DNA from 2 places in the Flintibacter hominis genome. Region 2 is predicted to be linked to the other one. Evidence: predicted binding sites of a transcription regulator. Region 2 holds the regulator's gene; the other holds the start of a gene.
The links. Region 2 encodes HrcA, which represses chaperone genes, less so after heat shock. Its sites were predicted from a motif close to TGTTAGCACTCNNNNNNNNNGAGTGCTAACA; they were not measured.
Positions count from the first base shown of each region.

Region 1: a site for HrcA is predicted at 4,404-4,434, ahead of htpG (molecular chaperone HtpG). Genes of this name have one in related genera too.

Region 1 covers NZ_JACOPO010000001.1:41,737-57,404, reverse strand. The annotation lists gene H8S11_RS00315 (phosphodiester glycosidase family protein) at 1-2,370, shown strand, start outside; gene htpG (molecular chaperone HtpG) at 2,444-4,360, opposite strand; gene H8S11_RS00305 (PstS family phosphate ABC transporter substrate-binding protein) at 4,492-6,609, opposite strand; gene H8S11_RS00300 (GntR family transcriptional regulator) at 6,874-7,233, shown strand; gene H8S11_RS00295 (ABC transporter ATP-binding protein) at 7,230-7,955, shown strand; gene H8S11_RS00290 (hypothetical protein) at 7,955-8,740, shown strand; gene H8S11_RS00285 (hypothetical protein) at 8,770-9,051, shown strand; gene H8S11_RS00280 (sodium/proline symporter) at 9,096-10,625, opposite strand; gene H8S11_RS00275 (TetR/AcrR family transcriptional regulator) at 10,865-11,464, opposite strand; gene H8S11_RS00270 (helix-turn-helix domain-containing protein) at 11,615-12,253, shown strand; gene yfbR (5'-deoxynucleotidase) at 12,379-12,960, shown strand; gene H8S11_RS00260 (ACT domain-containing protein) at 13,045-13,314, shown strand; gene H8S11_RS00255 (PFL family protein) at 13,486-14,844, shown strand; partial or broken gene H8S11_RS14025 (ArsR/SmtB family transcription factor) at 14,965-15,177, shown strand; gene H8S11_RS13805 (NifB/NifX family molybdenum-iron cluster-binding protein) at 15,331-15,668, shown strand, end outside.
Region 2 covers NZ_JACOPO010000007.1:12,408-28,075, reverse strand. The annotation lists gene H8S11_RS10655 (cysteine desulfurase family protein) at 1-652, shown strand, start outside; gene H8S11_RS10650 (MATE family efflux transporter) at 682-2,070, shown strand; gene H8S11_RS10645 (MBL fold metallo-hydrolase) at 2,084-2,926, shown strand; gene H8S11_RS10640 (hypothetical protein) at 2,962-3,117, opposite strand; gene hrcA (heat-inducible transcriptional repressor HrcA) at 3,434-4,501, shown strand; gene grpE (nucleotide exchange factor GrpE) at 4,523-5,134, shown strand; gene H8S11_RS10625 (hypothetical protein) at 5,197-5,334, shown strand; gene dnaK (molecular chaperone DnaK) at 5,376-7,220, shown strand; gene dnaJ (molecular chaperone DnaJ) at 7,403-8,551, shown strand; gene H8S11_RS10610 (hypothetical protein) at 8,744-8,905, shown strand; gene H8S11_RS10605 (dipicolinate synthase subunit B) at 8,959-9,540, opposite strand; gene dpsA (dipicolinate synthase subunit DpsA) at 9,626-10,495, opposite strand; gene H8S11_RS10595 (hypothetical protein) at 10,783-11,211, opposite strand; gene acrA (acryloyl-CoA reductase electron transfer subunit beta) at 11,353-12,465, opposite strand; gene acrB (acryloyl-CoA reductase electron transfer subunit gamma) at 12,485-13,285, opposite strand; gene H8S11_RS10580 (acyl-CoA dehydrogenase) at 13,304-14,449, opposite strand; gene H8S11_RS10575 (3-hydroxyacyl-CoA dehydrogenase family protein) at 14,980-15,668, opposite strand, start outside.

The sequences.
Region 1 (15,668 bases), on a different contig from region 2:
CACCTGAACAAATGGCGCAGCGAGTCAGGGGGCATCTACCTGCTCAACCAGGACTTCTCCGCTGTGTCCACCCGTACCTCCACCCCTGGCTGGTATGTACGGATGGCTCTGATGGAGGAGGACGAGCCCCTCACGGTCAATAGCACCCTGGAGCTGGAGGTGACGGAGCTGCTCCAGTCTGACCAGCCCCTCGCCATTGGCGATGGGGAGTACATCCTTACCGCCGCCGATGCCTCCGGCTATCTGTCCGTCTTTCAGTCCTTCCAGGTGGGCGACCGGATCACCCTGACCACCTCCTGCGAGAACGAGGCCCTATCTCATGCCCAGTGGGCCGGAGGTGTGGGGGACATTATGGTGTGGGACGGCCAGCTTACCGACTCATCCCAGTGGACCTATGCCAAGGACGGCCGTCAGCCCAGGACCGCCCTGGGCATGAAGGAGGACGGCACTCTGCTGGTCTACGCCGTGGATGGCCGCCAGTCCGGCTACTCCTCCGGCCTGTCCCAGAAGGATCTGGCGGAGGAGATGATCCGGCGGGGCTGCGTCTGGGCCGTCAATCTGGATGGGGGCGGCTCCACCGCCATCTCCCTCTGGCTGCCGGGACAGACGGGGCCCGCTGTTCTCAACCTGCCCTCTGACGGCAAGCCCCGAAGCTGCGCCACCTATCTGCTGCTGGTCACAGACCAGGAGGGGGACGGCCGGCCGGACCAACTGGCCCTGACGCAAAACGGCCTCACCCTTCTGACGGGCACCTCCCTCACCCTGCCGGATGCCGCTGTGCTGGACGAAGGGCTGAACCTTCTGGACCGAGAGCTCCGTGACCTGACCATCACCTCCAGGGAGGACCTGGGCGAAGTGGAGGACGGGGTATACACCGCCGGCGACAGGGCCGGCACCGACACCCTCCGTCTGCGCTCCAGGGACCTGGATATAGAGGGAGAGGCCCAGATCCATGTGGTGGACCACCTGACTGAACTGGTCATTTCCAAGGAGGGCAGCGCCTCTCCCATCACTTCTCTGTCTGTTGAGCCTGGAGAACAGGTCCAACTGGCCGTCACCGGCAGTTACTGGGGCCGCACCGCCCTCCGGGACTGGACCGCCGTCACCTGGACCACAGAGGGGGACGTGGGGACCGTGGATGAGAACGGTCTGTTCACCGCCTCCAAGACTGGGGGCACCGGCTCCATTACCGCCTCTGCTGGCGGAAAGACCCAGACCATCGCAATTTCCATGACCAATGTCCATACCGATGTGACGGAGGACCACTGGGCCTATACCGCCGTGGATTACTGCTACACCCACGGCATCGTGGGCGGCATCTCCGCTACTGAGTTTGGCCGTGACCTCCAGATCCGCCGAGGCGATTTCATGCTGATGCTGTACAATGCCATGGGCAAGCCTGCCGTCACCCAGGACTGCACCTTCACCGATGTAGCTCCCACTGATTACTACTATACCGCCCTGTCCTGGGGCCAGAGCGTAGGCCTAGCCTCCGGCACCGGGGACGGCGCCTATTCTCCAGGCGCCCCCATTACCCGGGAGCAGGCTTTTACCATCTTGCGCCAGGTCCTTCCTCTGCTGGGCAAGGACTGCCCAGACGCCAGCTTGTCTGTTCTGGACCAGTTCGCCGACCGTGACCGGATCGCCGACTACGCCAAGGGACATACCGCCACTCTGGTCGCCCAAGGCGTGATCAGCGGCAAGGGCGACGGCATCGATCCCCAGGGCTATCTGACCCGTGCCGAGATGGCCGCCCTACTCTATAAGGCCCTCACCTATACCCCCATTCAGGATGTGCCCACCGGCCCGGAGGAGCCGGTAGATCCCGTGGAGCCTGAGGAGCCGGTGGACCCAGAGGGCCCCGTCGATCCTGAGGAGCCCATAGAGCCCCAGCTCCCCGACCCCAGCCAGTATACGCTGACCCTGGACCACAACGAGGTCACTCTAAAGTCCGGTGAGAGCGTCCCGCTCACTGCCTCCCTCGCCCCGGCCTGGGAGGGAGCGGAGATCTCCTGGACCAGCAGCGATCCCTCCGCCGCTCCTGTCTCCTCCAAAGGCGCGGTGACCAACCTTTACACTGGGACAGGCACCGCCTCTGTCACCATCACGGCCAGCTGGAACGGCCTGTCCGCCAGCTGTACCGTTCTCTGCCAACAGGCTGCCCAGACCGGCACGGTCACTGACGCGGAGCTGGGTCTTAACGTCCGCTCTGGCCCAGGCTCCGACCGGCCCGTCATCGGCGGGCTGGACAACGGGACCTGTGTGGTAATTCTGGGCCAGGAGGCCGGGTGGTATCAGGTCCTCTATCTCAACCGGGCCGGACAGGCCGCCATCGGCTATGTGTCCGCTGACTACTTGACTGTGAATTGACGGGCCCTCCAAACAGCAGAAAGCCAGCCATGGAGCAAACCTCCATGGCTGGCTTTTTCTTATCGTTTCGTCCTTAGACCATCAGAGAGCAGACCATCTGGGCATACTCCGCCGGGTCCTCCAGAGGCAGGCCCGCCATCAGCAGGGACTGGCCGTAGAGCAGCTTGGCATACTTGGCCACAGTATCCTTATCCCCAGCGTCCACCGCCTTCTTGATGGCGGCGAAGGGGGCGGCATCGGGGTTGAGCTCCAGCACCCGGTCGGCCTTGGGGTGGTCGCTCCCCTCCAGCTTGCTCATATACTTTTCCATCTCCAAAGAAACAGGGCCGTCGGCTGACAGACAGCAGGCGCCAGACTTCAAGATAGAGGAGACGCGGACGTTCTTCACCTGGTCGCCCAGGGCCTCCTTCACCGCCTCCAGCACATCCTTACCCGCTTCGGCCTTCTCTTCGGCCGCCTTCTTCTCCTCCTCCGTCTGGGGGAGGGCGTCCTCATCGCTGACAGATTTGAACTGCTTGCCGTTCACCTCACCCAGGGCCTTCATGACAAAGTCATCCACGTCCTCGGTGCAGTACAGGATCTCATAACCCTTGTCCAGGATGCGCTCCACCTGGGGCAGCTTGGCGATCTTGTCCACGCTCTCGCCGCAGGCGTAGTAGTAGTAAGGCTGGTCCTCAGGCATGCGGTCCTGATAGGCGGCCAGGGTGGTGTTCTTCCCCTCCTTGGAGGACCAGAACAGCAGCAGATCCTGAAGCATCTCCTTGTGAGCGCCGTATTCCGCCACCACTCCGTATTTTAGCTGGGCGCCGAAGGCGGCCCAGAACTTCTCATACTTCTCCCGGTCTTCCTTCTGCATCTTCAGCAGCTCGGACTTGATCTTTTTCTCCAGGGCGGTGGCGATAACCTTTAGCTGACGGGTGTGCTGCAGCACCTCCCGGCTGATGTTCAGGGAAAAATCGGCGGAGTCCACTACGCCCCGCACGAAGCGGAAGTGGTCGGGCAGCAGGTCGGCGCACTTGTCCATGATGAGCACGCCGGAGGAATAGAGCTGGAGCCCCTTCTGATACTCCCTTGTATAGAAGTCGTAGGGCGTCTGGGCGGGGATATAGAGCATGGCCTTATAGGTCACAGCCCCCTCAGCACTGGTGTGGATGACGGCCAGGGGGTCCTGCCAGTCGCCGAATTTCTCCTTATAGAAGGCGTTGTACTCCTCCGGCTTCACCTTGGACTTCTGCCGCTGCCACAGGGGGACCATGGAGTTGAGAGTTTTCCACTCCTTGACGGTCTCCCATTCCGGTTTGTAGTCCTCGGGGGCGTCAGCGGGCTTGTCCTTCCTCCTATAGTCCTCTACCTCCATGACAATGGGATAGCGGATATAGTCGGAGTATTTCTTGATAATCTCCTGTAATTTATAAGTTTCCAAATACTGATCGTAGTTCTCATCCTCGCCGCTGGCCTTGATATGCATGATGATATCTGTACCGGGGGCATCCTTCTCGCACTGGGTCACAGTATAGCCGTCGGCCCCGTCAGACTGCCACATCCAGGCCTCCTCGCTCCCCCAGGCACGGGAGATAACGGTGACCTGATCGGCCACCATGAAGGCGGAGTAAAAGCCCACGCCGAACTGGCCGATAACGTCGATCTTGTCCGCGGCCTTGTCGTCTTCGGCCAGTCCGGCCTTGAACTGGCCGGAGCCGCTGCGGGCGATGGTGCCCAGGTTGGATTCCAAATCCTCCTTGGACATCCCGATGCCGTTGTCCGAAATGGTCAGGGTGCGCATCTGCTTGTCCGGGACGATGGTAATCTTCAGGTCCTTCCGCTTTACTTCTACTGTGTCGTCAGTCAGCGATTTGTAAGCCAGCTTGTCCTCGGCGTCGCTGGCGTTGGAGATCAGCTCCCGGAGAAAGATCTCCTTATGGGTATAGATGGAGTTGACCATCAGGTCCAGCAGCCGCTTGGATTCGGCCTTAAACTGCTTCTTTGCCATGATTTTCTGCCTCCGTATATGAAAAATTTTTTGAAAACAAAATGGTTAGCACTCGTTATATCCGAGTGCTAACCATATGATAGCGCAGTCAGGCGGAAAATGCAATAGGGTTCAAAAATTATTTACAATTCTCAGCCGGCGGGCTCCTGGGCCTCTCCGCCCCGGTCCCCCAGGGAGAACCAGGTACGGAACACACAGGTACCGCTCTCCGGCTCATAATAGGCCGTATAGTTCCGGCAGCGCAGCTCCAGCAGGGGACCGGACAGGGAGAGCCAGCTGTCCTCCTCCCCCTCCAGGGTGCAGGACAGCTCTCCTTTCCAGTCGTAGATGTTCCACTGTCTGCCCTGGTCCTTCCGCACCGCCAGCCAGCTGGCCTCATCCCCCTGGAGGGCCTCTACCTGGCCGTCCTGGGCGGGCAGGACCTCCTGTCCGTTCAGCAGGGACACAGCGCACCGGTCCCCCTGGGTATCGTTGAAGATCACCCGGTCCCCGCCGGTCACATAGGGAAATTCCTCCTCCGGCAGGGGGGAGGGGAAGGTAAAGCTGTCCGTCCCATAGGTGAGAGTGACCTGGCCCTGGCCGTCTGTTTTGCTGTCCCACCAGAGAGTGTCCTGATATCGCTTCTGTATCCTATCATACCAATCCTGAGCAGCCAGAGCGGTCACTTCTCCCGTTTCCGGGTCCAAAAAAAGGGCTTTATCCCAGTTCTCTCCCCAGCAGCCCAGGAAAAATCCGCCATCGTACCACTGGGCGGTTTCATATGCATCGCCGGTAAACCAGGGGAAGCTCTCCGGGCGGGCGATGCCAAGCTGGTCCCATGACCAGGAGGCCTTCTCTGTTCCATCCTCCTGACGCAGCAGATAGAGCTTGTGCCCATCCCCCGCGAAAATACCCACCGGAGTTCCCTTAACACCCCAGTACCTAAATTCAGTGACCCAGCTCCCGTCCTGCGCTGCCAGGGCGATAAGGGCGCCGTTACCGGGGCTGCCCCGCTCCGGGTCCCCCTTCTCCAGCTCCCACACTGGAAGGGTCTGGCTGTCCCCGGCATCATCTGTATAATACAGCCGGCTGATCTCGCTACACACCGGGTCCATGACCACCTTGCCGCCAGTGGTCATCAGCCCTATCAGCGTTTCCGGCCAGTTGTCCGCCTGCCAGGAGAAGTAGCCCGCCGCCCCCTCGAAGGGGACGAGCTGACCATACTCCTGGCTGGGGCGAAGCTGCTCCACACGCTCCTGATACCAGCGGCCGCCAATATCAGGCAGAGGCTTTTCCTGCTCATCCAGCTTTGACCAGTCCACCTCTACCGGGATAAGGGGCTCCCCAGCGTCAGAGGCGGGGACATAGCCCAGCTCCTCCGCCAGCCGCCGGCCATCTGGCCCCAGCAGCCAGTCATACAGTATATGGGTGGGGTCGTCCTGGGGCCGGTCCTTGGCCATGGCCACATAGTAGGGGTTTAAAAATGGGTACTCCCCAGCCTGAATGGCCTCGGCCGAGGGGGACACCCCGTCGATGGTCAGCACCTTCAGCCCCTTGGCCATCTCCATATCATTGGCGTAGTAGTACACGGTGTAGCCGATGGCGGAGGGTGAGTTGTCATATTCCCGCACCGCCTCCAGAAGCCCCATCATGGAGTCGGGCACCCAGGCTTCCGGGGCGTCCATCATCTCCAGACCGCCCATAACCAGCTTCTCCATCAGAGTCTGGCTCCCAGCCTCGCTGTTGCGCTGGAAGGGGATAATGTCCAGGTCCTCTCCTCCCACCTCCTTCCAGTTGGTGATCTGGCCGGTGTATATCTTTCTCACTTGCTCGGTAGTCAGGCTGTCCACCGGATTGTCCTCGTTGACCACAAACACCAGCGCGTCCGTGGCAAAGGGAGTCAGCAGCCACTCCCCCTCCTGTTTCAACTCCTGGGCCACCTCTGGGGCCGGCTCGGCGGCCAACAGCAAATCAGCGGCGCCTGCCATCAAATTTCGGTACGACTGGGTGGTCCGGGAGAACTGGACCAGGTCGGCCACCTGCTCCCGCCCCTCCCCCAGCAGCACCGCGCACATGGCCTGGGCCATGGGCGCTGTGGAGGTGGAGCCATCCAGCCGGGGCAGGCTGTCTCTGGTGAATACAAAGGGGTCCGCCGTGCCAGGGGCGGACACATCCCCGACCGAGGTGTCGGTGCCCGGCCTTTTCGGTCCGCAGGAAACCAGCAGGGCCAGCGACAGCAGGGCGGGCAGCAGTTTTTTCCATTGTTTCATTGTAATCCTCCTTATCAAACAAGGCGTGTCCTGTTTGGACCCTCTTTTTCCAAGCCTTCGACTAAGGGAAAATGCAGGCATGATACACTATTATACCGCCTACTCCCAGAAAAACATCTCTATTTCCTTTCAAAGCGGCTACAAACCCGTTACATAGGTAACAAATCAGAACAGACACAAATTTTTTATTTTGGGCTTGACAAATCCCTCAGAATGTATTATTGTACTAATCACTTAATACAATAGTACAAGGAGGGAGCCTCTATGGAATGGAAACTCAACGACGACCGGCCCATCTGGCTCCAGCTGGCCGAGCAAATGACCCGGCGCATCATCACCGGGGTCTATCCCCCTGGGAGCAAGCTGCCCCCAGTGCGGGAGCTGGCGGCGGAGGCGGGGGTCAACCCCAACACTATGCAGCGGGCCCTGGCCCAGCTGGAGCAGGACGGTCTGGCCAAGGCGGACCGGACGGCGGGGCGGCTGGTCACCCAAGACACCGCTATACTGGATGCGGTACGGAGGGCGGAGGCCCATGTGGTCGTCAACCAATACTATCACGCCATGGCAGAGCTGGGCTACTCCCAGCAAGAGGCCACGGCGATGCTGAAGGAGGAGGCACAATGAACGAAAAACTGATCGTCTGTCACGGCCTGTCGAAGGCCTATGGACATAAGGCCGCCCTGTCCGGCGTGGACCTAGAGGTAGGCCAGGGGAGGATCGTGGGCCTGCTTGGCCCCAACGGCAGTGGCAAAACTACTCTAATCAAGCTGCTGTGCGGCTTGATCCAGCCCACCACCGGTGGGCTGACCATCGACGGTCAGGCCCCTGGGCCAGAAACCAAGGCCATGGTTAGCTATCTACCCGACCGGATGTATTTTGCCAATTGGATGCGTGCGGTGGATCTTTTCGACCTGTTCCGAGATTTCTACCAAAACTTCGACTATGACAAGGCTCTCGCCATGTGCCGCAGTCTAGGCGTGGAGCCGAAGGATAAGCTGAAGTCCATGTCTAAGGGCACCAAGGAAAAGGTCCAGTTGGTGCTGGTCATGGCCCGGAAAGCCCGACTCTATCTGCTGGATGAGCCCATCGCCGGGGTAGACCCGGCTGCCCGTGACTTTATCCTGCACACCATTTTGACCAACTACAACGAGGATGGCACTGTCCTGATTTCCACCCACCTGATCGCCGATATTGAGAAGGTGCTGGATGAGGTGATCTTTCTGAAAAGTGGCAGGATTATGCTCCACAGCACAGTGGACGACATCCGGGAGCGGCAGGGCAAGAGCGTGGACGCCCTGTTCCGCGAAATCTTTCGGACCCAACCCATGGAAGGAGGCCTGTACTGATGCTGTTCAAACTTTTGAAATATGACTTTCGCTCCATGTGGAAACAGTTTTCCATCATCTGGCCAGCGGCTCTCATCATTGGCCTGATCAACCGCTTCACTCTACCCTTCTCAAGCGATAGCGGAGCCAACTGGGTGGTGTCTCAGGAGTGGATGTCCATCATCTCCATCACCCTATTTTTTGGTGTAATGTTCTCCATGTTTGTTGCTTCCGTCGTGTTCGTACTCACCCGGTTTTACCGTGGTCTGCTGGGGGACGAGGGATATCTGATGCACACCCTACCAGTCCACCCATGGCAGCTTGTACTGTCTAAGTTGTTGTGTGCTTTAGTGGTCACCGTAGTCAATACCGTCGTGGCAGTGCTAGCCCTGTTCTTGATGATGCCCTTAAAGTGGAGCGATCTCTTTGATCTCGATTTTTGGAAGATGATCGTCCAGGGGCTGATGGAACAGCCTGACTCCATTCTCTACCTAGTGGAATTTCTAGTCATGATCTTGGTATTTTTCGCCATGGTATTCACCTCGGTCTATCTATCCATGGCGATTGGCCACCTGTTTCATCGCCACCGGGTACTGATGAGCGTGGTTGCTTATATGGGACTGGACATCGTGGGCAGCCTTATTCTGAACGTGCTGGACCGCCTATCCCTGTATCCGATGAACTGGGCTCTAAATCTGGACGGCCACCTATCCCTATGGGCCGGCATCGCTCTGCTGCTAATCCCCACCGTCCTCATGTTTCTGGGCACCAGCTATATCTTGAAAAACAAGCTGAATCTGGAGTAACTTTTCACCGCTGAAAGGAGCGTTTTGTCGTGAATTCCTGGGCCATTTTTACCCTCGCCTTTGCCGCCGTAGTCATCCAGGCCTGGGTAAGGGGCAGAGGCTCTTCCAACTGGTATCTAGGCTGCATTGTCCCCCTGGTCTACGGCGGAGCCGTCGCCTGGATGTTTGTGGGCAAGGACTTCACTCGCTCCCTTCAGATTATCCTCTTCGGCGCCGCCATCCCCATCACCCTGCTGGTATCCGCCTGGTTGCGAAAGCGGGACGAGGAGGGACAAGAAAACGAAGGGGAGCCCAAAGAACAGGAAAACTGACATAAAAACTTCCCGCTGCTTGGCAGCGGGAAGTTTTATTATAGTTACTGATTATAGTCATCGAAGGCGTCCAGCACCGCTTTCTCTGGGGCGGGCGTCAACAGGGATACCACCACGATGGCAATGGTAGCACAGATAAAGGCGGGTAGCAGCTCATAAATATTGAAGATGCCACCGATGGGGGCGATGAGGAATTTCCATACAAAGATCATCACAGCGCCCACCACCAGGCCGGCCATGATGCCCTGCCGGTTGCTCCGCCTCCAGAACAGGGCGCACAGCATAGCGGGGCCGAAGGTAGCGCCGAAGCCGGCCCAGGCAAAGGATACGATCTTAAACACGTTGCTGTCCGGGTCAGCGGCCAGGAAGATGGCGATGACGGCGATGACCACCACAGTGAGCCGGGCAATCAGCATGTTCTGCTTATTTGTCAGCTTGACGCCAAAGACATTCTGGACGATGTTCTCCGAAAAGGCGGAGGAGGCGGCCAGAAGCTGGCTGTCGGCTGTGGACATGGTGGCCGCCAGGATGCCGGCCAGGATACACCCGGCCACGACAGCGGGGAAGATGCCATACTTGGACAGCAGGTTAGACAGCTGGACGATGACGGTCTCCGTGGCGCTGCCCTCCAGGAAGGGGATACGCCCGGCGGAGGAGACGGCGTGGCCCACAATACCAATGAACACAGCCACAGCCATGGAGATGACCACCCAGGTGGAGGCGATTCGGCGGGACAGCTTCAGCTCGTTTTCATCCCGGATCGCCATAAAACGCACCAGAATATGGGGCATCCCGAAATAGCCCAGGCCCCAGGCCATCATGGATACGATACGGAGCAGGCCGTAAGGCTCGGCCTGACCGGTGGCCTCGTTATAGGTCTGGCCAAAGCTCAGGAAGCCGGGCAGTGTCTTGGCATGGTCTATAACGGCGTCAAAACCGCCCGCCTGGACCACGCCAAAGATGACGATAATGCACAGGGCTATGGTCATGATGATGGACTGAATCAAGTCCATGGTGGCCACGGCGCTGAAGCCACCTACAGAGGTATAGCTGATAATGACGATGGCACCGATGACCACGGCCACCATATAGTCCCAGCCAAACAAGCTGTTAAACAGCTTTCCGATGGCCGCCAGGCCGGAGGCCACATAGGGGACAAAGAAAATGAGGATAACAAGAGCAGAGATGCACATGATGACGGGCTTCTTCTCCCCATACCGCTTGGAGATGAAGCTGGGAATGGTGATGGCATCCAAGCGAACGCTGTACCGGCGCAGCCGCTTCGCCACCAGAAGGAAGTTCAAATAAGTACCGAAAGCCAATCCAATCGCGGTCCAGCTGGCATCGGCTACACCAGACAAGTAGGCCAGGCCTGGGATGCCCATCAGCAGATAGCTGCTCATGTCGCTGGCCTCGGCGCTCATTGCGGTGACCAGAGGGCCAATGCCCCGGCCTCCTAAGTAGAAGCCCTCGGCACTCTTTTTGGAACGTCGGCCGATCATCACCCCGGTAAAGATGACAAAACACAGGTACGCGATGATGGTGGCCATAATACAGATCTGTTCAGTGGTCATACGCTCTCTCCTTTTGGCAGTTACGCCCTTACTACACACAGCCGCCCTTCCGGCTCCCCCCGGAAAGGCGATGTCCCCCATGGGGCAGTATGGGTATTCTACCACAAGTCAGAACAGAATAAAATACAGAACAGAGTATAGAATAAACTCCGGAATATGCTTCCATAGAATTTCATAAAAGCTCTGGTATTGCTTTATTTATCTACTATACATTTTATGAATTAAAATTTTATACAATTCTACAAATTTTCTTCCTCCGCACGAAAGTCCCGGAAAAAACGGGGCATCATGGTCTTTCCATACTGAAGCAGGGAGTAGTCCCCACCTGACAGGCACCAGTCATAAATCAGGGCCCGCTCGCACAGGGCGTACACCCGTACCATCTCGTTCACTGTCACATCTCCCCGCAGCTCCCCGCGTTCCTGGCCCTGGAGGACGATCTGCCGCAGCAGCCTGTAATATGTACGGTTGTGGTCCAGCAGATGCTTATCCCCCCGGGTGATCAGCTGGGAGGAGTATAACCGTGCCAGCAGGTCTAGGGAGACAGAATTTTCAATCATGGCAAACAGCTCCCGGTTCAGGTACATAAGCTGGTCAAAGCGGTTTCCATCCGGGTCCAGGGTAGCCATCAGTTCCTCATACTTCTGGTCAAAGAGGTAGGACACCGTGGACAGTAAGGCGTCCTTCCCTTCAAAATAATGGTAGAAGGACCCCCGGGAGGTGCCTGATTCGGCAATGATCTCCTCTACGGTGGTGTCGTCATAGCCCTGGCGGTAAAACAGACGCCAGGCCGCTTCGATGATGCGTCCCTTGGTATTTCGGGTGTTTTTCTTGGCCATAATGGGGCTCCTTTCGAAAAAATCCAGTCGCGCAACCGCCGGTTGCGCGAATTTCCAAGGGAGATTGGTTGCCGTTTGTCCCTCGTTCCTCTATAATCATACCATAAAACAGGCCTGTATCAAACCTAAAATCAGAAGGAGCAAACCAGGATGGAGCTATCTCAAAAGATTTATGAGCTGCGCACAGGCAGTGGGCTGTCCCAGCTGGACCTGGCGGAGAAGTTGGGCGTATCCCGGCAGAGCGTCAGCAAGTGGGAAACGGGACAGGCGGTACCTGATCTGGACAAGCTGATCCGGCTGGCCGATCTGTTCGGGATCAGCGTGGACGAGCTGGTACGGGAGGGGGAACGCCCCGCTCCCCCGGAGCCACAGGTGGTTTATGCGGCGGAACAGAGAGGGTTCTCCCCTGTCCAGAAGGCGGGAGCTGCCCTGGAGGTCGTGGGCCTGCTGGGCCTGGTGCTGGGCGGTATGGGGCTCGTATCCCTGATTGGGGCGGGGCTCATGCTGCTGGGCCTGCCTCTGCTGCTTTGTAAAAAGCATCCCTGGCTGTGGATGGGGTGGACCGCGGTGGCCATCAGTCTGCTGGTATTCAACCCTCACACCTCTGTATCCCCCTGGGGGCTGTTTGGAGGAATGCGCTATCTGTATTGGATCCTCACAAATCCGGAGCTTCGTTACTACGCCAGTTATTTTGCCGCCGCTATCGGGATGCTCCGGGGCTCGCTGATCCTTCTCCTGATTTTCCTGGGGATCCGTGCCCGGCGAAGGGGCTCGGGCGCAAAACCATAAATCTCTAAGCAGAGGCGGCGGCAGCCGCCTCTTTTTTCCTTTCTCCCTCAAAGAGCAGTTTACATCTCCAGGCGCCTATGTTACAATCAATTTTGTTTCAAATCGCTGATTAAGGAGGCCCAGATGTGTCCCATCACTTCTTTCCCATGATCTCCCGGATGCGGTACATTAACCGCTGGGGGCTCATGCGCAATACCCGGCTGGAAAACATCCAGGAGCACTCCCACCAGGTAGCCGTCCTGGCACATGCCCTGGCGGTGATCCAAAACCGCTACTTTGGGGGCCAGATCGATCCGGGGCAGGTGGCGGTGGCCGCTCTGTACCACGACGCCAGTGAGATCCTCACCGGCGATATGCCCACCCCCATCAAGTACGACAACCCCGACATCCAGTCCGCCTATAAGCAGGTGGAGGCGGTGGCGGAGCAGAAGCTGCTGAACATGCTTCCGGAGGACCTGCGCCCCGCCTATGACGAGGCCCTCACCATCCCCGATCCCCAGGTTCGTGCCCTGGTCAAGGCGGCGGACAAGCTGTCCGCCTACCTCAAATGTGTGGAGGAGGTCAAGGCGGGCAACAACGAGTTCAAAAAGGCCAAGGAACAGACCTACGCCGCCCTGTGCCAAAACCAGATCCCCGCTCTCCGGTACTTCATGGATCGCTTTTTAGATGGGTTTGAGTTGACCCTCGATGAACTGAGTGAAGAGTAAGGCGTTGTACATGAAGATCAAACATCTCCACTCTAATCGCTCCTCTCTCCGCGTACATAGTATCTATGAAAGGAAGTATTCGTCATGAAGGCTATCGTCACTGTCATCGGCAAGGACCGGGTGGGCATCACCGCCTCCGTCTGCTCCCTGCTGGCCCAACACAGCATCAACATTCTGGACATCTCCCAGACCGTACTCCAGGAATATTTCACCATGGTCATGCTGGTGGACACCTCCGCCTGTAGCGCCTCTATCGGTGAGATGTCCGACCTTCTGGACCAGGCCGGCCAGGGGCAGGGCCTGTCCATCCGCATCCAGCGAGAGGATATTTTTAACGCGATGCATCGGATCTAATGGCCTGCGCTGTCCTTTCCGCGCCGAACAGAGTTCGGCGGCGCGGCGCGGACGGACCGGAACGAATGTAGGACCCCTTTTCGCTCCAGGTCTGCCCTAGAGGAAATCCGCGCGAAGGCGGGGCGTGATTTTATTGAAAGGTCCAAGCTGGACCATAAAAGGAGTTCAACTATGCTCAATCAACATGAAATTATGCAGACCATCCAGATGATCGACCAGCAGCATCTGGATGTGCGTACCATTACCATGGGCATCTCCCTGCTCTCCTGCGCCCACAGCGAGGTGAAGGCGGCCTGTGACAACATCTATGACAAGATCACCCGTTATGCCGAAAAGCTGGTAGCCACAGGGGAGGCCATCGAAAAGGAGTTCGGTATCCCCATCGTCAACAAGCGCATCTCCGTCACTCCCATTGCCCTGGTAGCTGCCGCCGCCCGGACAGACAATTACGCCCCCTTCGCCGCTGCTCTGGACCGGGCCGCTAAGGCTACGGGAGTCAACTTTATCGGCGGTTTTTCCGCCCTGGTCCAAAAGGGGATGACAGAAGCGGACCGCATCCTAATCCGCTCCATCCCAGAGGCCCTGTCTACCACCGACATTGTCTGCTCCTCTGTCAATGTGGGCTCCACCAAGGCTGGCATCGACATGGACGCAGTGGCCATGATGGGCCGGACCATCAAGGAGCTGGCCGAGCGCACCGCTGACCGGGGCGGCTTTGGCTGCGCCAAGCTGGTGGTGTTCTGCAACGCAGTAGAGGACAATCCCTTCATGGCCGGCGCCTTCCATGGGGTGGGCGAGCCGGAAAGGGTCATCAATGTGGGCGTTTCCGGCCCAGGCGTGGTCCATCACGCCCTTCAGTCGGTCAGGGGTCAGCCCTTCGACGTGGTGGCGGAAACCATCAAAAAGACCGCCTTCCGCATCACCCGCATGGGTCAGTTGGTGGCCCAGGAGGCCAGCCGCCGGCTGGACACTCCCTTCGGCATTGTGGACCTGTCTCTGGCCCCCACACCGGCAGTGGGCGACTCTGTGGCCCGTATCCTGGAGGAGATGGGCCTGGAGGTATGTGGAACCCACGGCACTACCGCCGCCCTGGCCCTGCTCAACGACGCAGTCAAAAAGGGGGGCGTCATGGCCTCCTCCTCTGTGGGCGGTCTGTCCGGCGCTTTCATCCCGGTCAGCGAGGATGAGGGGATGATTGCCGCCGCCCGGTCCGGCGCCCTGACACTGGACAAGCTGGAAGCCATGACCTGTGTGTGCTCCGTGGGGCTGGACATGATCGCCGTCCCTGGGGATACCCCGGCCCAGACCATCTCCGCCATTATCGCTGACGAAGCGGCCATCGGTATGGTCAACTCCAAGACTACCGCCGTCCGCATCATCCCCGCTCCTGGCTGCGGGGTTGGGGATACTGTGGAGTTTGGCGGGCTGCTGGGGTCCGCCCCAGTGCAGCCCGTCCACCCCTTCTCCGCTGACGCCTTCGTGGCCCGTGGCGGCCGTATCCCCGCTCCCATGCAGAGCTTGAAAAACTGATTATTTTACGGGAGAAACCGCCTCTTGGCGGTTTCTCTTTTTTCTTTTTTAATTAAGTATTGACTTATTTAAAAAACGTGCTATGATAGGGGCATCACAGAACAGAGAGGAGGGCGGGATGTGGAACTGACCACCGCGCTGAAGGCTCTGGCCGACGACAACCGGCTGCTGATCCTTCGGCTGCTTGGCCGCCGGGACTACTGCGTCCGCGCCCTGGCCCGTCAGCTGGGCATCTCACAGGCCGCGGTTTCTCAGCACCTAAAGGTATTGAGGCAGGCCGGTCTGGTCTCCAGTGAGAAGCGAGGCTATTTTACCCACTATCGGACAGCAGGAACGGACCTGATGGCCGTCTCCTCTGCCCTGGCAGCTCTGGCCCAGGCATCGCCGCTCCTTTGCGGGGACTGCGGTCCGGACGGCCGCCCCGGCTGCCGAGAGGCCAACGCCTTTCCCACTCCCCTCTCCGCGAAATCTTGGGAGGTCAATAAGATGAAACTCGCAGTCACTTACGAAAACGGCCAAGTATTCCAGCACTTCGGCCACTGTGAACAGTTCAAGGTGTACTCTGTGGAGGAGGGATCCGTCCGCTCATCCCAGGTGGTCAGCGCCGCTGGCAGCGGCCACGGAGCCCTGGCTGGATTCCTTCAAAATCTTGGGGTGGACACCCTGATCTGTGGAGGCATTGGTGGTGGGGCCAGGACCGCTCTGGCCCAGGCTGGCATTCAGCTCTATCCCGGCGTCACCGGTGACTCTGACCAAGCGGCGGCCGACCTGCTGGCCGGCCGGTTGGAGTATGATCCGGACACCATGTGCAGCCACCATCATGA
Region 2 (15,668 bases):
AGTCATTCGGAGGACTGGCTGCCCGGCTCTGCTCCACTGTGACGCGGTGCAGGGATTTTTGAAAATACCTTTTTCCCCCAAAAAACTGGGTGTAGACCTGCTGACAGTCAGCGGACACAAGATCCACGCCCCTAAAGGGGTGGGGGCGCTCTATGTTCGAAAGGGGCTGAAGCTGCCTCCCCTGATCTGGGGCGGAGGGCAGGAGGAGGGCCTTCGGTCGGGTACTGAGGCCACAGCTCAGATCGCGGCGTTCGCCGCCGCCGCCCGGCTGGGGCGGCAGACTCTGGAGGAGGACATGGCCCATATGGCCCGGCTGAAGGAAGAAACCGTTCGGCGGCTGGCGGAGGAAGTGCCGAAGGCGAAACTGCTGGCCCAGGGGGGCGCTCCCCACATCCTAGCCATCTCCCTGGTGGGTTATAAGAGCGAGGTGGTGGTCCGCTTCCTGAGTGACCGGGGGGTATATATCTCCTCCGGCTCCGCCTGCCACAAGGGGAAACCCAGCCACGTCTTTGCCGCCCTGAAACTGCCCAAGGGGGAACGGGACGGGGTGCTGCGGATCAGCTTTTCCTACGATACCAAGCAGGAGGACGTAGACGCCTTAATTGAGGGATTGAAAGGGGCATCGGAGAAGCTGTTCCCATCCCTGTCCTGAATGAGAAACAACGAAAAAGGAGCGTTTCCATGTTTGCCTATATGCGGAGAGGACCGAATTTTTATAAGGAGGTCGCTGCTCTGGCCGCGCCTATCATCCTCCAGGATATGATCACCAGCACCCTGAGCATGGCGGACACCTTTATGGTGGGGCTGCTGGGGGAGGAGCCGATGGCGGCGGTTACCCTAGCCAATATTCCACTGTTTGTAGTGCAGCTTTTTATTTTTGGAGTGCAGAGCGGCTCCACGGTCCTGTTGAGCCAATACTGGGGCAAACAGGACATGGAGTCTATCAATCGGATCTATGGGATGGCCCTGTGGCTGGTGATGGCAGTATCGTCTCTGTGCTCGGTCATTCTGCTGATCTGTCCGGTAGAATTTCTCAGCCTCTTTGGCAACGACCGGGCGGTGGTGGAGCTGGCAGCCCAATATGGCCGGCTGGCGGGGCTGTCCTATGTATTCAACGCCTTTTCAATGACTTATATTGCAGCCTTCCGCAGTATGGAGCATCCCCAACTGGGAATGTACATTCTGGCTACCTCTATGGCAGTGAATACCTTTTTGAACTGGGTATTTATTTTCGGAAATCTGGGAGCGCCCGCACTGGGAGTTCAAGGGGCGGCTCTGGCCACCCTCATCGCACGCGTTTTAGAGGTTGTCATCGTGGCCTGTCACATGGCTAGGAATCGGATCTTCCGGGTGCGGTGGAGACTGGTCCTGCGGCCAGGAAAGCGGCTGGCCCGTCAATTTCTGATGTGCAGTGGGCCAGTGGTGCTGAATGAAACCCTGTGGGGGCTAGGTACCTCTATGTATCCCACAGTCATGGGACATATGGCGGGCAGCACGGAGATACTGGCCGCCTATACGCTAGCAGGAAATGTAGAGAAAATATGTAAGGTAGTTTCCATGGGACTTGCCTCTACCGCGGCGATTATCATTGGCCGGGAGATCGGTGCCGGACATAAGGACAGGGTATATGGAGTGGGACTCGCCCTGAACACCTTGGCCGCCGTAGGAGGCGCGGCGCTGGGATTGGCCCTGTGGCTGGTACTGGTTTTCCTGGCGCCTACCTATGTGTTCCCGCTGTTTAAGCTCTCGGCGGGAGCGGCGGCTGCGGCCACTATGATGATTACTCTCCAGGCGGTCATCATGCCGCTGAAGGATTTTAACAGCGTGAATATTGTGGGAGTCCTCCGGGGAGGGGGAGATGTGCGGGCCACTACGCTCATTGACATTCTCCCGCTCTGGCTGGTGGCAGTACCTATGGCCGCTATATGTGGGCTGGTGTTGAAGACGGGGATCTTTTGGGTCTACCTGTCCCTGGGGGTAGAGCAGTTTTGTAAGTGCGTCGGGGGAGTGTGGAGATTAAGGAGCGGCAAGTGGATTCGAGACTTGACCCGCTCTGGAGCACTGGAATAAGGAGGAACAGGACATGAAAGTTGCCGTATTAATGGAAAATACTGCCCAGGAGGGATGCGGTCTGGTGCCGGAGCACGGCCTGTCCCTGTATATCGAATATCGGGGGAAGAGGCTGCTGCTGGATGGGGGCGCCTCAGGACGGTTTGCCGACAACGCCCAGAAGCTTGGGGTGGACCTGGCGGATGTGGACCTGGGGGTGCTGTCCCACGGCCACTATGACCACGCCGACGGCCTGCGCCGGTTCTTCCAGCTCAACCAGAGAGCCAAGGTCTATGTCCGCCCCCAGGCCGGAGGGCCCTACTTCTCCATGACAGAGGAGGGACCCAAATTTATTGGCGTCCACCGGGATATCTGGGAGGGGGCCAGAGAGCGGCTTGTCCCAGTACCGGGACCTATGGAGCTGCTGGAGGGTGGGTGGCTGCTGCCCGACGGTCCAAAGGACCCGGCCTTTATGGGAAAGGCGTCTAACCTGGTCTGCAAGCGAGGGGAGGATGACTTTGTCCCGGACGATTTCAGCCACGAGCAGTCCCTGGTGCTGGAGGGGGAGCGGGGACTGGTGGTCTTCAACTCCTGCAGCCATGGGGGCATCGTCAACATCGTGCGGGGCGTGCTGGACCAGCTGCCCGGAAAGCGGGTGCACGCCGTGGTGGGCGGACTGCATATGTATGCCAAGGGGGGGACTGGCATGAACTGCTCGCCGGAGTATGTACAGTCGGTGGCTGACGCGCTGAAGGCCCTGGGGGTGGAGCGAATCCTGACCGGCCACTGCACCGGACAGCCAGCCCTGGAGCGGCTGACGGAATACTTCGGTCCCGGCTGTCAGGGACTGTATACCGGCCAGGTGTTTACCCTATAAAAAAGAAACATGACCGCCTGTCTATGGACAGACGGTCATGTTGTTTTCTCCTCTAAGGTGGAGAGATATTGGAGCAGAATCGTTTCCACCAGGTTGGAGAGCGAGCGGTTCTCCAGCTGGGCCTGGGCGCGGAGGCGTTCTACCATGTCCTCATGAAAACGAAAGCTGTAATTCTTTTTTTCGATTCCCATAAAATCACCTCATATCTAGTGTAATACATTAGAAACATTTGTCAAGAGCCGGAGCTCTTAGCAGCAAAAGATAGAAGATGCAAAAAATTGGCGGGATTCATTTGTTTACAACAAATTCATAAAGTGCCTATTGACAATTCTGCCCCCCGGTGGTACATTATCTTTAGCACTCAGGAGTATTGAGTGCTAACAAAATGATCAAAGCGCAAGCAGGCCGGCATAAGGATATAAGACGAAGGGTCCGCGGAGCGGAGCTGTCTTGAGTCGGAACGGCCGGAAGCGCATGCCGAGATAAAAGGAACAGGGGGGTGGAAACATGGAGCTGACGGATAGAAAAAGACGGATTCTTCGGGCCATCATTGAAACCTATATCGCCACCGCCGAGCCTGTGGGCTCGAAAATGGTAGCGGAGCGGGCCGGACTGGATGTGTCCAGCGCCACCATCCGGAACGAGATGGCTGATTTGACTGATATGGGCCTTTTGGAGCAGCCCCATACCTCCGCCGGACGGGTACCCTCCGCCGCGGGCTACCGGCTGTATGTCAATGAGTTGATGGGTCATCAGCAGCTGACCATGCAGGAGACTCAGCGTATCAACGAGGCGCTGAACCTGAAGATGGAGGAGCTGGATCGAGTGATCGACCGGGCGGGAAAGGTCCTATCCCAGTTCAGCGACTATCCTGTATTTACCATGGCCGCCCCCGCGGAGCGGATCACCGTCAAACGCTATGACCTGCTGAAAGTGGAAGAAAACGCCTTTATCGCCGTGGTCATGACGGACAACTCCATCGTTAAAAATAAACTCATCCATATCCCTGAGGAGGTTTCTGACACCCAGCTCCAACTGCTCTCCGCGGTTCTGAACAGTTCCTTCGTGGGACTGACCCAGGAGGAGATGGAACAGACCTTGGACAAGATGGAGACCCGCACCGCTCCAGGCGCCTTTGAGCTGATTGCCCTGGTGGTGGACTTCGCGGTGGAGATCCTGTCGGAACAGAGCAGCCAAAAGGTCCGAACTACCGGAATCACTCACTTGCTGGAACACCCGGAATACCGAAGCCTGGACAAGGCTAAACCTCTGATGAACTATCTGGCCGAGGAGAAGGATGTGGCCCGGCTGCCTGTGACAATGACCGGCGGCCAGAACATGAACATCCTGATCGGGCCGGAAAATGTCAGTGACGCGCTGAAGGACACCAGTGTGGTCATGGCCAGCTACGACATTGGAGAAAATATGAAGGGCGTCATCGGAGTGGTTGGACCCACCCGGATGGACTACGCCAAGGTCACCGCCCGCCTGTCCTATTTTGCCGACAGCCTGACCCGGATGTTCGGCAAGGGAGAGTTACCCCCGGCAGAGAAAACAGATACACAGGAGCCATAAGCAGGAAAGGAGCGCCGCATCGTGAGCGATAAAAATAAAAAGAAGCAGGCCCAGCCTGAGCAGTGTCAGGAGGATATTCGGAAGGAAGAGGCTGTGGAGCCTGAGGAAGAGGCTGTTCGCACGGAACAGGAGGAGAAAGGGGGGCCCCAGGAGGCCGGCGAGGCCGCCCAGGAGGACCAGAAATCAGGGGAGGCACCCAAGGAGGAGCCCTCCGGAGAGGGGACCGCACCCCTCGACGACCGCTTTCTCCGCCTGGCCGCGGAGTACGACAACTACCGAAAGCGGACCGCCAAGGAGAAGGAGTCCATCTGGAACGACGCCAAGGCGGATACCGCCGCCGCGTTTCTTCCCGTCTATGATAACCTGGAGCGGGCCTTGAAGCAGGACACCGCCGACGAAGCCTACAAAAAAGGGGTGGAGATGACGATGAACCAGCTGAAGGAGATCCTTTCCAAGCTGGGCATCACTGAGATTCCCGCCCTGGGCCAGCCCTTTGATCCGAATCTCCATAACGCCGTTATGCACGTGGAGGATGAGAGCTTGGGCGAGAACGTAGTGGCCGCCGTGTTCCAGGCCGGCTTCCAGTGCGGCGAGAAGGTCATCCGCTTCGCCATGGTGCAGGTGGCCAATTAGGGGAACGGAACCGAGGTGTGCGGCTTATTTTCAAAAGCCGATGGGATTAAAGGAGGAAAACAGTGAAAAGAAATCAGCCCTGCAAGCAGTGCTGTAAAGCGAAAACCTGTGATGCTGTATCCTATACCCTGCTGCTCGCTGGGGGCCTGCTGGCCTGGTGCGCCGCACTCTACGCCATCGGGCCGCTGTTCCTATTTTAACTTTGTAAACATGAATGTCATATATTTAGGAGGAATGAATTATGTCTAAGATCATCGGTATCGATTTAGGTACGACCAACAGCTGTGTAGCGGTCATGGAGGGCGGCGACGCTGTCGTCATCCCCAACGCCGAAGGCAACCGCACCACCCCCTCTGTGGTGGCTTTTTCCAAGGACGGCGAGCGTATGGTGGGTCAGGTGGCCAAGCGCCAGGCCATCACGAACCCCGACCGGACCGTCATCTCCATCAAGCGTGAGATGGGCTCCGACTACAAGGTGAACATCGATGGCAAGAAGTATACCCCCCAGGAGATCAGCGCCATGATCCTGCAGAAGCTGAAGGCGGATGCCGAGGCCTATCTGGGCACAACAGTCACCGAGGCCGTCATCACAGTCCCCGCCTACTTCACCGATGCCCAGCGCCAGGCCACTAAGGATGCTGGTAAGATCGCCGGCCTGGACGTGAAGCGGATTATCAACGAGCCCACCGCCGCTGCTCTGGCCTACGGCGTAGACAAGGAGACCGCCCAGAAGGTCATGGTGTATGACCTGGGCGGTGGCACCTTCGACGTATCCATCCTGGATATCGACGACGGCGTCATCGAGGTGCTGGCTACCGCTGGTAACAACCGCTTGGGCGGCGACGACTTCGACAAGTGCGTCATGGACTGGATGGCCGCGGAGTTTAAGAAAACTGAGGGTGTGGACCTGACCGGCGACAAGGTGGCCATGCAGCGCTTGAAGGAGGCTGCTGAGAAGGCCAAGATCGAGCTGTCCGGTGTCACTTCTACCAGCATCAACCTGCCCTATATCACCGCTGATGCCACCGGCCCCAAGCACTTGGACCTGACCCTGACTCGGGCCAAGTTCGACCAACTGACCGCTCACCTGGTGGAAGCCACCAGCGGCCCTGTGAAGCAGGCTCTGTCTGACGCCGGACTGAGCGGAAGCGATTTGTCTAAGGTCCTGATGGTGGGCGGCTCCAGCCGTATTCCCGCGGTTCAGGAGATGGTAAAGAAGCTGACTGGCAAGGAGGGCTTCAAGGGCATTAACCCCGACGAGTGCGTGGCCTTGGGCGCCGCTCTCCAGGGCGGTGTGTTTACCGGCGACGTGAAGGACCTGCTGCTGCTGGACGTCACCCCCCTGTCCCTGGGCATTGAGACCATGGGTGGCGTGATGACCAAGCTCATCGAGCGTAACACCACCATCCCCGTGAAGAAGAGCCAGACCTTCACTACCGCCGCTGATAACCAGACCTCCGTAGAAGTCCACGTTCTCCAGGGCGAGCGTGAGATGGCCCAGTACAACAAGACCTTGGGCCGCTTCCATCTGGACGGCATCGCTCCCGCACGCCGGGGTGTGCCTCAGATCGAGGTCACCTTTGATATCGACGCCAACGGCATCGTGAACGTGTCCGCCAAGGATATGGGCACCGGCAAGGAGCAGCATATTACCATTACCTCCTCCACCAATATGTCGAAGGACGACATTGATAAGGCAGTCAAGGAGGCTGAACAGTTCGCCGCCGAAGACGCCAAGCGGAAGGAAGAGGTGGACATCCGCAACAACGGGGACCAGATGGTTTATCAGACAGAAAAGACCCTGGAGGAGATGGGCGATAAGATCCCCGCTGGAGATAAGGGCAAGGTGGAGAGCGCGCTGAACCACCTGAAGGAAACCTTGAAGGGAAATGACACCCAAGCCATCAAGGAGGCCACCGAGGCTCTGACGAAGGAGTTTTACGCAGTGAGCGAAAAGCTGTATGGCCAGGCGCAGGCCGGCCAGCCCGGCCCCGGCCCCGATATGGGCGGCGCCCAGGGTGGCAGCGCCGCCGGCCCTGATGTGGTCGATGCGGACTATGAGGTCGTGGACGACGATCAGAAGTAATAGAAATCTATGGTCCGCGCGGGCGGGGCATCGCCCCGCCTGCGCGCCATTGTGCCTGTTCAAAAGAGTGAAGGGTAAAGAGTGGAGAGTGAAGATATGGTCATTCACTCCGGGCATATGCGCCGCAGACCTTATCTCCGCTCTTCACGTTCCACTCTGAACTCTGAAACAGAGGTGATATCATGCCAGAACAGAAACGAGATTATTACGAGGTCTTGGGCGTGTCCAAAGGGGCCTCGGACGAAGAATTGAAAAAAGCGTACCGTAAGCTGGCCAAGCAGTACCACCCCGACATGAACCCGGGGAACAAAGAGGCAGAGGCCAAATTCAAAGAGGTCAATGAGGCGTATGAGGTCCTGTCCGACAAGGAGAAGCGGGCGAAGTATGACCAGTTCGGCCATGCGGGAGTAGACCCCAATTTTGGGGGTGGCGGCGGCTTCGGCGGCTTCGATATGGGGGACATCGACCTGGGAGACATCTTTGGCTCCTTCTTCGGCGGCGGCTTCAGTGGCTTTGGTGGTCAGCAGCAGAGAGCTAATGCCCCGCAAAAGGGAGAGAGCCTGCGGGCTAATCTCTCTGTCACGTTTGAGGAGGCCGCTTTCGGCTGCGAGAAGGAGCTGGAGCTGACACGGACTGAGATGTGCGATGCCTGCCATGGCTCCGGCTGCGAGCCGGGCACCACCGCCGAGACCTGCCCTGACTGCCGGGGGACCGGCGTGGTTCGGATTCAGCGGGGGGCGGGCGGCTTCGCCTTCTCCACCACCGCCCAATGTTCCAAGTGCCGGGGGACGGGCAAGCTGATCCACTCCCCCTGTAAGGTATGTGGCGGCGCCGGCAGTGTGCGGAAGAAAAAACGCATCACCGTTACCATTCCTGCCGGGATCGACGACGGACAGGCGGTTTCTCTGCGGGGCCAGGGCAATGCCGGTAAAAACGGAGGCCCGGCCGGTGACCTGATTGTGGGCATCCGTATAAAGCCCCATACGCAGTTCCGTCGGGATGGGACCACAGTCCTCTACGAGCAGCCCGTTTCCTTCTACCGGGCGGCGATGGGAGGGGAGCTGGAGATTCCCACCATCGACGGAAAGGTCAAGTGGAGCCTGCCGGCCGGAACACAACCCGGTACCACCTTCCGCCTGCGGGGGAAAGGAATCCCAGAGCTTCGAGGTCGAGGCCGGGGCGATCAGTATGTGACCATCAAAGTCCAAGTACCGACCAGCCTGAGCGCCGATCAGCGCGCTGCTCTAGAGGCCTTTGGTGAGAGCATGGGCGAAGAGGTACCGGAAGGTGTAGTCAAGAGTTTTTTTGAAAAGCGAAAAAAGAAAAAATGAAAAAGGAGACCGCCTGTGTAAATCACAGACGGTCTCCTTTTATAAAGAAGAGGGTGGATTACATCAAGATATTTTATTTGTAAAAAAACGAAAATTATATTGATAAATCTCGTGAGATATAGTATACTTTGTATAGAGAAAAAGTTGAGGAGGAGCACGTAGGGAAGGATCAAATCGGGAAAGGAGCGAAATATGTGGAGCTTTTTTTGGGCCTCTCTATATCAGCTGATGGACGAGATCGTGATGTTCCTCTTATTTTTGCCTGTGACCGTGATGGTGCTGATCATTCTGTTCCAATTTGGCTCTGACCTGCTCCATTATTTCCGGTCATATTGGCACGGGAGCTCCCTTTAAGAGAGCGAATCCCGGACCTCACCCGTAAGGGTGTGGTCCGGGATCTTTTTTGATCAATGATGTGGGATGAGCAGGGGTTGAAGCTGTTTTCCCTCCAGGGCGGCCTGGGCCGCGTCTGCCACCAAAGAGAAATCAGATACTAAAGAAGTAGGCTTTCTCTCTGGGTCGTCTTGGCCAAAGGGAACGAAATAGATGTATTTTCTAGGCAGCAGGGCCCCGATGCTCACGGCCGAGGCGGCCAGTCCGTCATTGGTAGAGGGGGCGATGACCAGGGGGCGGCTGTTGCGTAAGTGAGCTTTGGCAGCCATAGTGACACTGGTGTCTGTCACTCCGTTGGCCAGCTTGCCCAGGGTGTTTCCGGTACAGGGGCAGATAATAAGCAGGTCCAGCAGCTTCTGGGGGCCAATAGGCTCTGCCGCCTTGACAGTGGAGATGACCCGGTGGTCACAGATGCGCTCCATTTCCCGCATCAGGTCGTGAGCTTTGCCGAAGCGGGTATCCGTGTCGGCAGTGCACTCGGATACAATAGGCACCACATGGGTGAAGCGGGCTTTCACCTGCTCTAAGGCATCCATGGCCTTGTGATGGGTGCAGAAGGACCCGCACACAGCGAATCCGACGGTTTTATCGATCAAATCAATCTTCCTTTCCAAATCAGACTGAATGTGAGGCGATTCGCGCCGGGGTACGTCTTGTACTTCCCTCCAGGGCACGCCCCTCTCAGTACCCCGCCTCTTGAAGCATATTATAAATGGTGGATTTAATGGCGGCCCCGGCGGTCACAGGGGCTACCTTACCGGGGAGGGACAGGGCCCAGATTACTGTGAGGCCCAGCTCTCCCGCTGCCCTAAGGTCCACCCCGCCGGGCTTGGAGGCCAGGTCCAGGATGAGACAGTCCTCTTTGACATCCTCCAGTTCCAGCCGGCCCAGGACCTGGGCGGGGACTGTGTTGACGATCAGGTCATAGCCGCACAGCCATCCGGCTAGATGGGCCAGATGCTCGGTGCCCAGTCCCATGGCCTGGGCCCAAGCCAGCTGCTCATACCGGCGGGCCGCCACGGAAACCTTTGCTCCCAGAGCTTGGAAGCGTTGGGCGGTGAGCCGGCCCACCCGGCCAAAGCCCACGACCAGCACACGGGCGCCGTGGATTGTGATTGGTAAATGCTCCATGGCCAGTTGGATAGCTCCCTCCGCTGTGGGGACAGCGTTGGCTACCGCCAGCTCCTCCCGGGCGAAGTAGTCCCGAATGGTTAGCCCGCGGTGGGCAGCCAAAGCTAAGATTTCCGAGTCCAGCCGGCCGCCGCAGATAAACTGGCTGGGGCGAAGTGCATCTAATACGTCGGACAAGGGATGATCTGTTTGGGATAGAGGGGCGTTGAGCAGGCCGCCCTCTGTGGACACCAGCAGCGGCAGAACGACACAGTCCGCCTTCTCGGCCTGAGACAGATCCTCCTCAGGGAGCGGGCCGGTAGAGCGGTCTTGCTCCAAAGCGTAAGTATGGACAGTGTGGCCGTCCAGGGCCAGCAGCTGGGCCAGCTTGGCCTGGCGCATATCGCCGCCCACCACCCAGATGTTCAGTTCGTGTTTCATAGCAGTACCTCCGAAGACCGCCTGAAGGGGGGCGGGTTTCTGAGCTATCCTATGCGCACGGCCGGGCCACGGTGCGGGGGGAATGAGAATGGAGAGAAGAGATGGAAGATGGAGAGAGCGTGACGACCTTGTTACGCCGTGTAGAGGGGGGAGATGTGTGCCACCGGAGTATCCTACGGGCAGCCAAGCCGCCCAGACAGATGAGGGGGAGTATAAAAAAAGGGCCAGCCGGTTTCCGGCTGGCCCTAGGGGGGGTATTGGCTTTTGAGGTGTTGTTTAATTCATTTCTATCCTCTATTTGTGCCATTTTCAATATGTTCTTTGATTTTATGGTCAAGGCTGAGGCTATAAAAGACAGAAACAGTAAGAACGATTGTGAAACAAACAGTGATCCAAATAGGAATAAAAAGATCAGCTACCAACCTGATGAACAAAGCGACAGCATAAAAAGAACATAAAATGACCAAAGGGAAATTTAACTTTATGGTTGCATATTTCCCGTAAAGCTCCTGGGCCACGCTCCGATAGTTCTTTGCGATATTTTCCTGATACTCGCTTTCTGATCTAGAAAGTCCTGTGTATAAGAACTTTGTGGCAAATGCGATGGTGATGATCCACTGCGACCAATGGACCTTTATGATACCAAACGCAAACAGAGGCAGCGCGAAAAGGAAAGTAAGACCGTACATAAAAGAAGGTTTATGATAGATTTTCATGATATGCCTCCTTTAAGTCTAGTAGTTTCTGTATTATATCAACAGTATAGCATGGATTTTTTTAAAAAACTACCTATAAAATAAGTACCCCCCGTCCGTTGGACGGGGGGTACTGGCTTTTTTATGCGATTACAGCCGATCTTACTTGGCGGCCTTGGCAGCCTTGATGGCCTCGATCAGCATGGGGGTGACCTTGAACAGGTCGCCGCAGATGCCGTAGTCGGCAATCTCGAAGATGGGGGCAGTATCGTTCTTGTTCACGGCGATGATGCACTCGGAGTCCTGCATACCGGCCTTGTGCTGGATAGCGCCGGAGATGCCCAGAGCCACATAGATTTTGGGGTGAACGGTCTTGCCGGTCTGACCGACCTGATGGTCGGCGGACAGCCAGCCGGAGTCGATGGTGGCACGGGAGCCGCCCACGACGCCGCCCAGAACCTCAGCCAGTTCCTCGGCCAGCTTGATGCCGCCCTCAACATCCTTGGAGATGCCGCGGCCCACGGAAACGACTACATCGGCGCCGATCAAATCGACCAGCTTCTTGGCGGCCTTGACCACCTCGACGACCTGAGTTTCCATGTCGTCCTCGGTGAGGGAGAAGTTGGGCTTGATGATCTCGCAGGCGTCAGCCTTGGCCTGGTCAAAGGCGTTCTTCTTCATCACGCCGGGACGGACGGTGGCCATAGCGGGACGGAAGCGGGGGCAGATGATGGTGGCCATCAGGTGACCGCCGAAAGCGGGACGGGTCATCTTCAGGTTGCGGTCATCCTCGGGGATGGAGTCGATCATGGCAGGAGCCAGAGTGGAGGCGGAGCGCAGGAAGTCCTTGTACTTGGGCACGTCGATGTCCAGGTGAGTACAGTCGGCGCACAGGCCGGTGTGCAGACGGGCGGCGCAGCGGGGGCCCAGATCGCGGCCAATGTTGGTGGCACCGATCAGCATGACCTCAGGCTTGTACTCCTGGATCACGTCGCAGATGACCTTGGTGTAGCCGTCAGTGGTGTAGTTGGCCAGCAGGGGGTGGTCGCAGACATACACGCCGTCAGCGCCGTAGCCGCCCAGCTCCTTGGCGATACCCTCGATCTCGTGGCCCAGCAGAAGGCCGTACAGCTTCTCGCCCAGCTCGTCGGCCAGCTTGCGGCCCTCGGAGATCAGCTCGAAGGAGGTGGGCATCATTTTGCCCTGACGCTGCTCGCAGAATACCCAAACGCCGCCCTTGAATTCTTCGATGGCAGCACTGTTGTAGTTAGACATATTCTTAATCTCCCTTCTATCAGATCAGGTGCTTGGCGGCCAGAATGCCGGCCAGCTTGTCGCAGGTGGCCTTGTCGGCGCCCTCCAGCATCATGCCCACGCCCTTCTGAGGGGGAGTGAAGGACTTGAAGATGTTGGTGGGGGAGCCCTTCAGACCGATGGTGGTAGGATCGATGAGGGAATCGTCCTTCAGGGTGTTGTAGTCAAAGATTTCATAGGGCTTGGAGTAGCACTCGTAGATGCCGCCCACGCTCATGTAACGGGGAGCGTTCAGCTCCTTGATGCAGGTGATCAGGCAGGGGGTCTTGACCTTGATGGTCATATAGCCGTCCTCCAGCATCCGCTTGACGGTGATGGTGTCGCCCTCCTTGGTAATCTCGGCGGCGTAGGAAACCTGGGGCAGATGCAGCTTCTCAGCGATCTGGGGGCCGACCTGGGCGGTATCGCCGTCGATGGCCTGACGGCCGCACAGCACGATATCCTCGTCCTCGACGCCGATCTTGTTGATGGCGGCGGCCAGGATCTGGGAGGTGGCGTAGGTATCGGAGCCACCGAACTCACGGGCGGACACCAGAACGGCGCGGTCAGCGCCGCGGGCCATGACCTCACGCAGCATGGACTCGGCGGGAGGAGGACCCATAGAGACGATCACGACCTCGGCGCCGGTCTGCTCCTTCAAAGTCAGAGCGGCCTCGACGGCGTTCAGGTCGTCGGGGTTGGTGATAGCGGCCATGGAGGCGCGGTTCAGAGTACCATCGGGATTGACGGCCACCTTACCGGAGGTATCGGGGACCTGCTTGACACAAACAATGATTTTCATTTCGATCTGCCTCCTAACTTATTTCACACCCAGAGCACGGGAGATGACCATGCGCTGGACCTCGGAAGTACCCTCGTAGATCTCGGTGATCTTGGCGTCGCGCATCATGCGCTCCACGGGGTACTCACGGGTGTAGCCGTAGCCGCCGAACAGCTGGACGGCGCGGCGGGTCACGTCGGAAGCGGCCTCAGCGGCGAACAGCTTGGCCATAGCGGAATCCATGCCGTAGGGCTCGTGGTTCTGCTTCTTCACGGCGGCGGCGTACACCAGGTACTGAGCGGCCTGCATCCGGGTGTGCATATCGGCCAGCTGGAACTGGGTGTTCTGGAACTGGGACAGACGCTTCTTGAACTGCACGCGCTCCTGGGTGTACTTGACAGCCTCGTTCACAGCGCCCTCGCCCAGGCCCAGAGCCTGCGCGGCGATGCCGATACGGCCGCCGTCCAGGGTCTGCATGGCGATCTTGAAGCCCTGGCCTTCCTTGCCCAGCAGGTTCTCCTTGGGCACGACGCAGTCCTCAAAGATCAGGTCGCAGGTGGAGGAGCCGCGGATACCCATCTTCTTCTCGTGCTTGCCCACAGAGAAGCCGGGGAAGTTCTTCTCCACGATGAAGGCGGAGATGCCGTGGTTGCCCAGAGTCTTGTCGGTCATAGCGAAGACCACCAGAGTTTCGGCTACGGTGCCGTTGGTGATGAAGCACTTGGAGCCGTTGAGCACATAGTCGCCGTTCTCATTCTTTACGGCGGTGGTCTGCTGGCCGGAGGCGTCGGTACCGGCGTTGGGCTCGGTCAGACCGAAGGCGCCGATCTTCTTGCCGGAGAGCAGGTCAGGCAGGTACTTCATCTTCTGCTCCTCAGTGCCGTGCTCAAAGATGGGGGCGCAGCACAGAGAGGTATGGGCGGACACGATGACGGCAGTGGTGCCGCACACCTTGGCCAGCTCCTCAACGCACATGGCGTAGGACAGCACATCGCCGCCGGCTCCGCCGTACTCCTTGGGGAAGTAGATGCCCAGCATGCCCAACTTGCCCATCTTCTCTACGGTTTCCATAGGGAAGCGCTCTTCCTCGTCGATTTCCTCAGCCAAGGGCTTGACCTCGTTCTCGGCGAACTCGCGGTACATCTTGCGGACCATCTCTTGTTCTTTCGACAGATGAAAATCCATTTTTTAGTCCTCCTAGTTTAAATTACTTTGCAATCATCCTTAAACGCCCGGGAGGCGCGCCTTTCTTGACCGGAGAGAGCCGGCCCCGGGGGCAGACGATACATGGTCGGGACGCCGCGTTTGACGAATATTGTTAGAAATTTAACAATAAAAACCGGAAAAAAGCGCAACACAGGAAAGGATCCTGGCGTTGCGAACCATATCAAACACGGCTAAAATCCACTTACAACCCAGATTATAGCTGTTTTTCAGGGGTAAAGCAAGGGGGACATATCTGGCAAATTTAACAGTTTTTCCATATCGGATTTGTCGGAAACGGGAAAATATGCGGAAGTTGCCTAAAAGATTGGCGTATGTTGACCGGCTGCGATTTCGCTGCCCTTTCAGGGCGCCGGGGGGCCGGCCCGTGGTCCGGCTGGATTGGGGGGCGGAGAAGGTGCCTCCGGAAAAGAAGGCCCGAAGTGCCGCTCTTTTTTTGACATATAAAACTGCCCCCTCCGGCTTGGGAGGGGGCAGCTGGATGGGGCGATTTACTTGCTGTAATCGTAGAAGCCCTTGCCGGACTTCTTGCCCAGCAGGCCGCCGCGGACCATCTTCTTCAGCAGAAGGGCGGGGCGGTACTTGGGGTCGCCGGTTTCGGCAAACAGGGTGTCCATAATGGCCAGACACACGTCCAGACCGATGAAGTCGCCCAGAGCCAGGGGGCCCATCGGATGATTGGCGCCCAGCTGCATGGCCTTGTCGATGTCGGCCACAGAGGCGACGCCGGTCTCAACTAGGCCGATGGCCTCGTTGATCATGGGGATCAGGATCTTGTTGACCACAAAGCCGGGGGCCTCGGCCACCTCGACGGGGTCCTTGCCGATGTCCTGGGACAGCTTGTAAATGAAATCAAAGGTCTCCTGGGTGGTGTTGGCGCCGCGGATGATCTCCACCAGCTTCATGGAGGGCACGGGGTTGAAGAAGTGCATTCCGATGACGGGGTGCTTCAGGCCGTTGCCCATCTCGGTGATGGACAGAGAGGAGGTGTTGGAGGCAAAGACAGTTTCGGGCTTGCAGAAGCCGTCCAGCTCGTTCAGAAGCTCCTTCTTGGTGGCCATCTCCTCCTTGACGCACTCAATGACCAGATCGGCGTCGGCGGCCTCCTCATGGGTCTGGGGGATCAGAACGTTGGCCATCAGGGCATCCATAGCCTCCTGAGCCATCTTGCCCTTTTCGA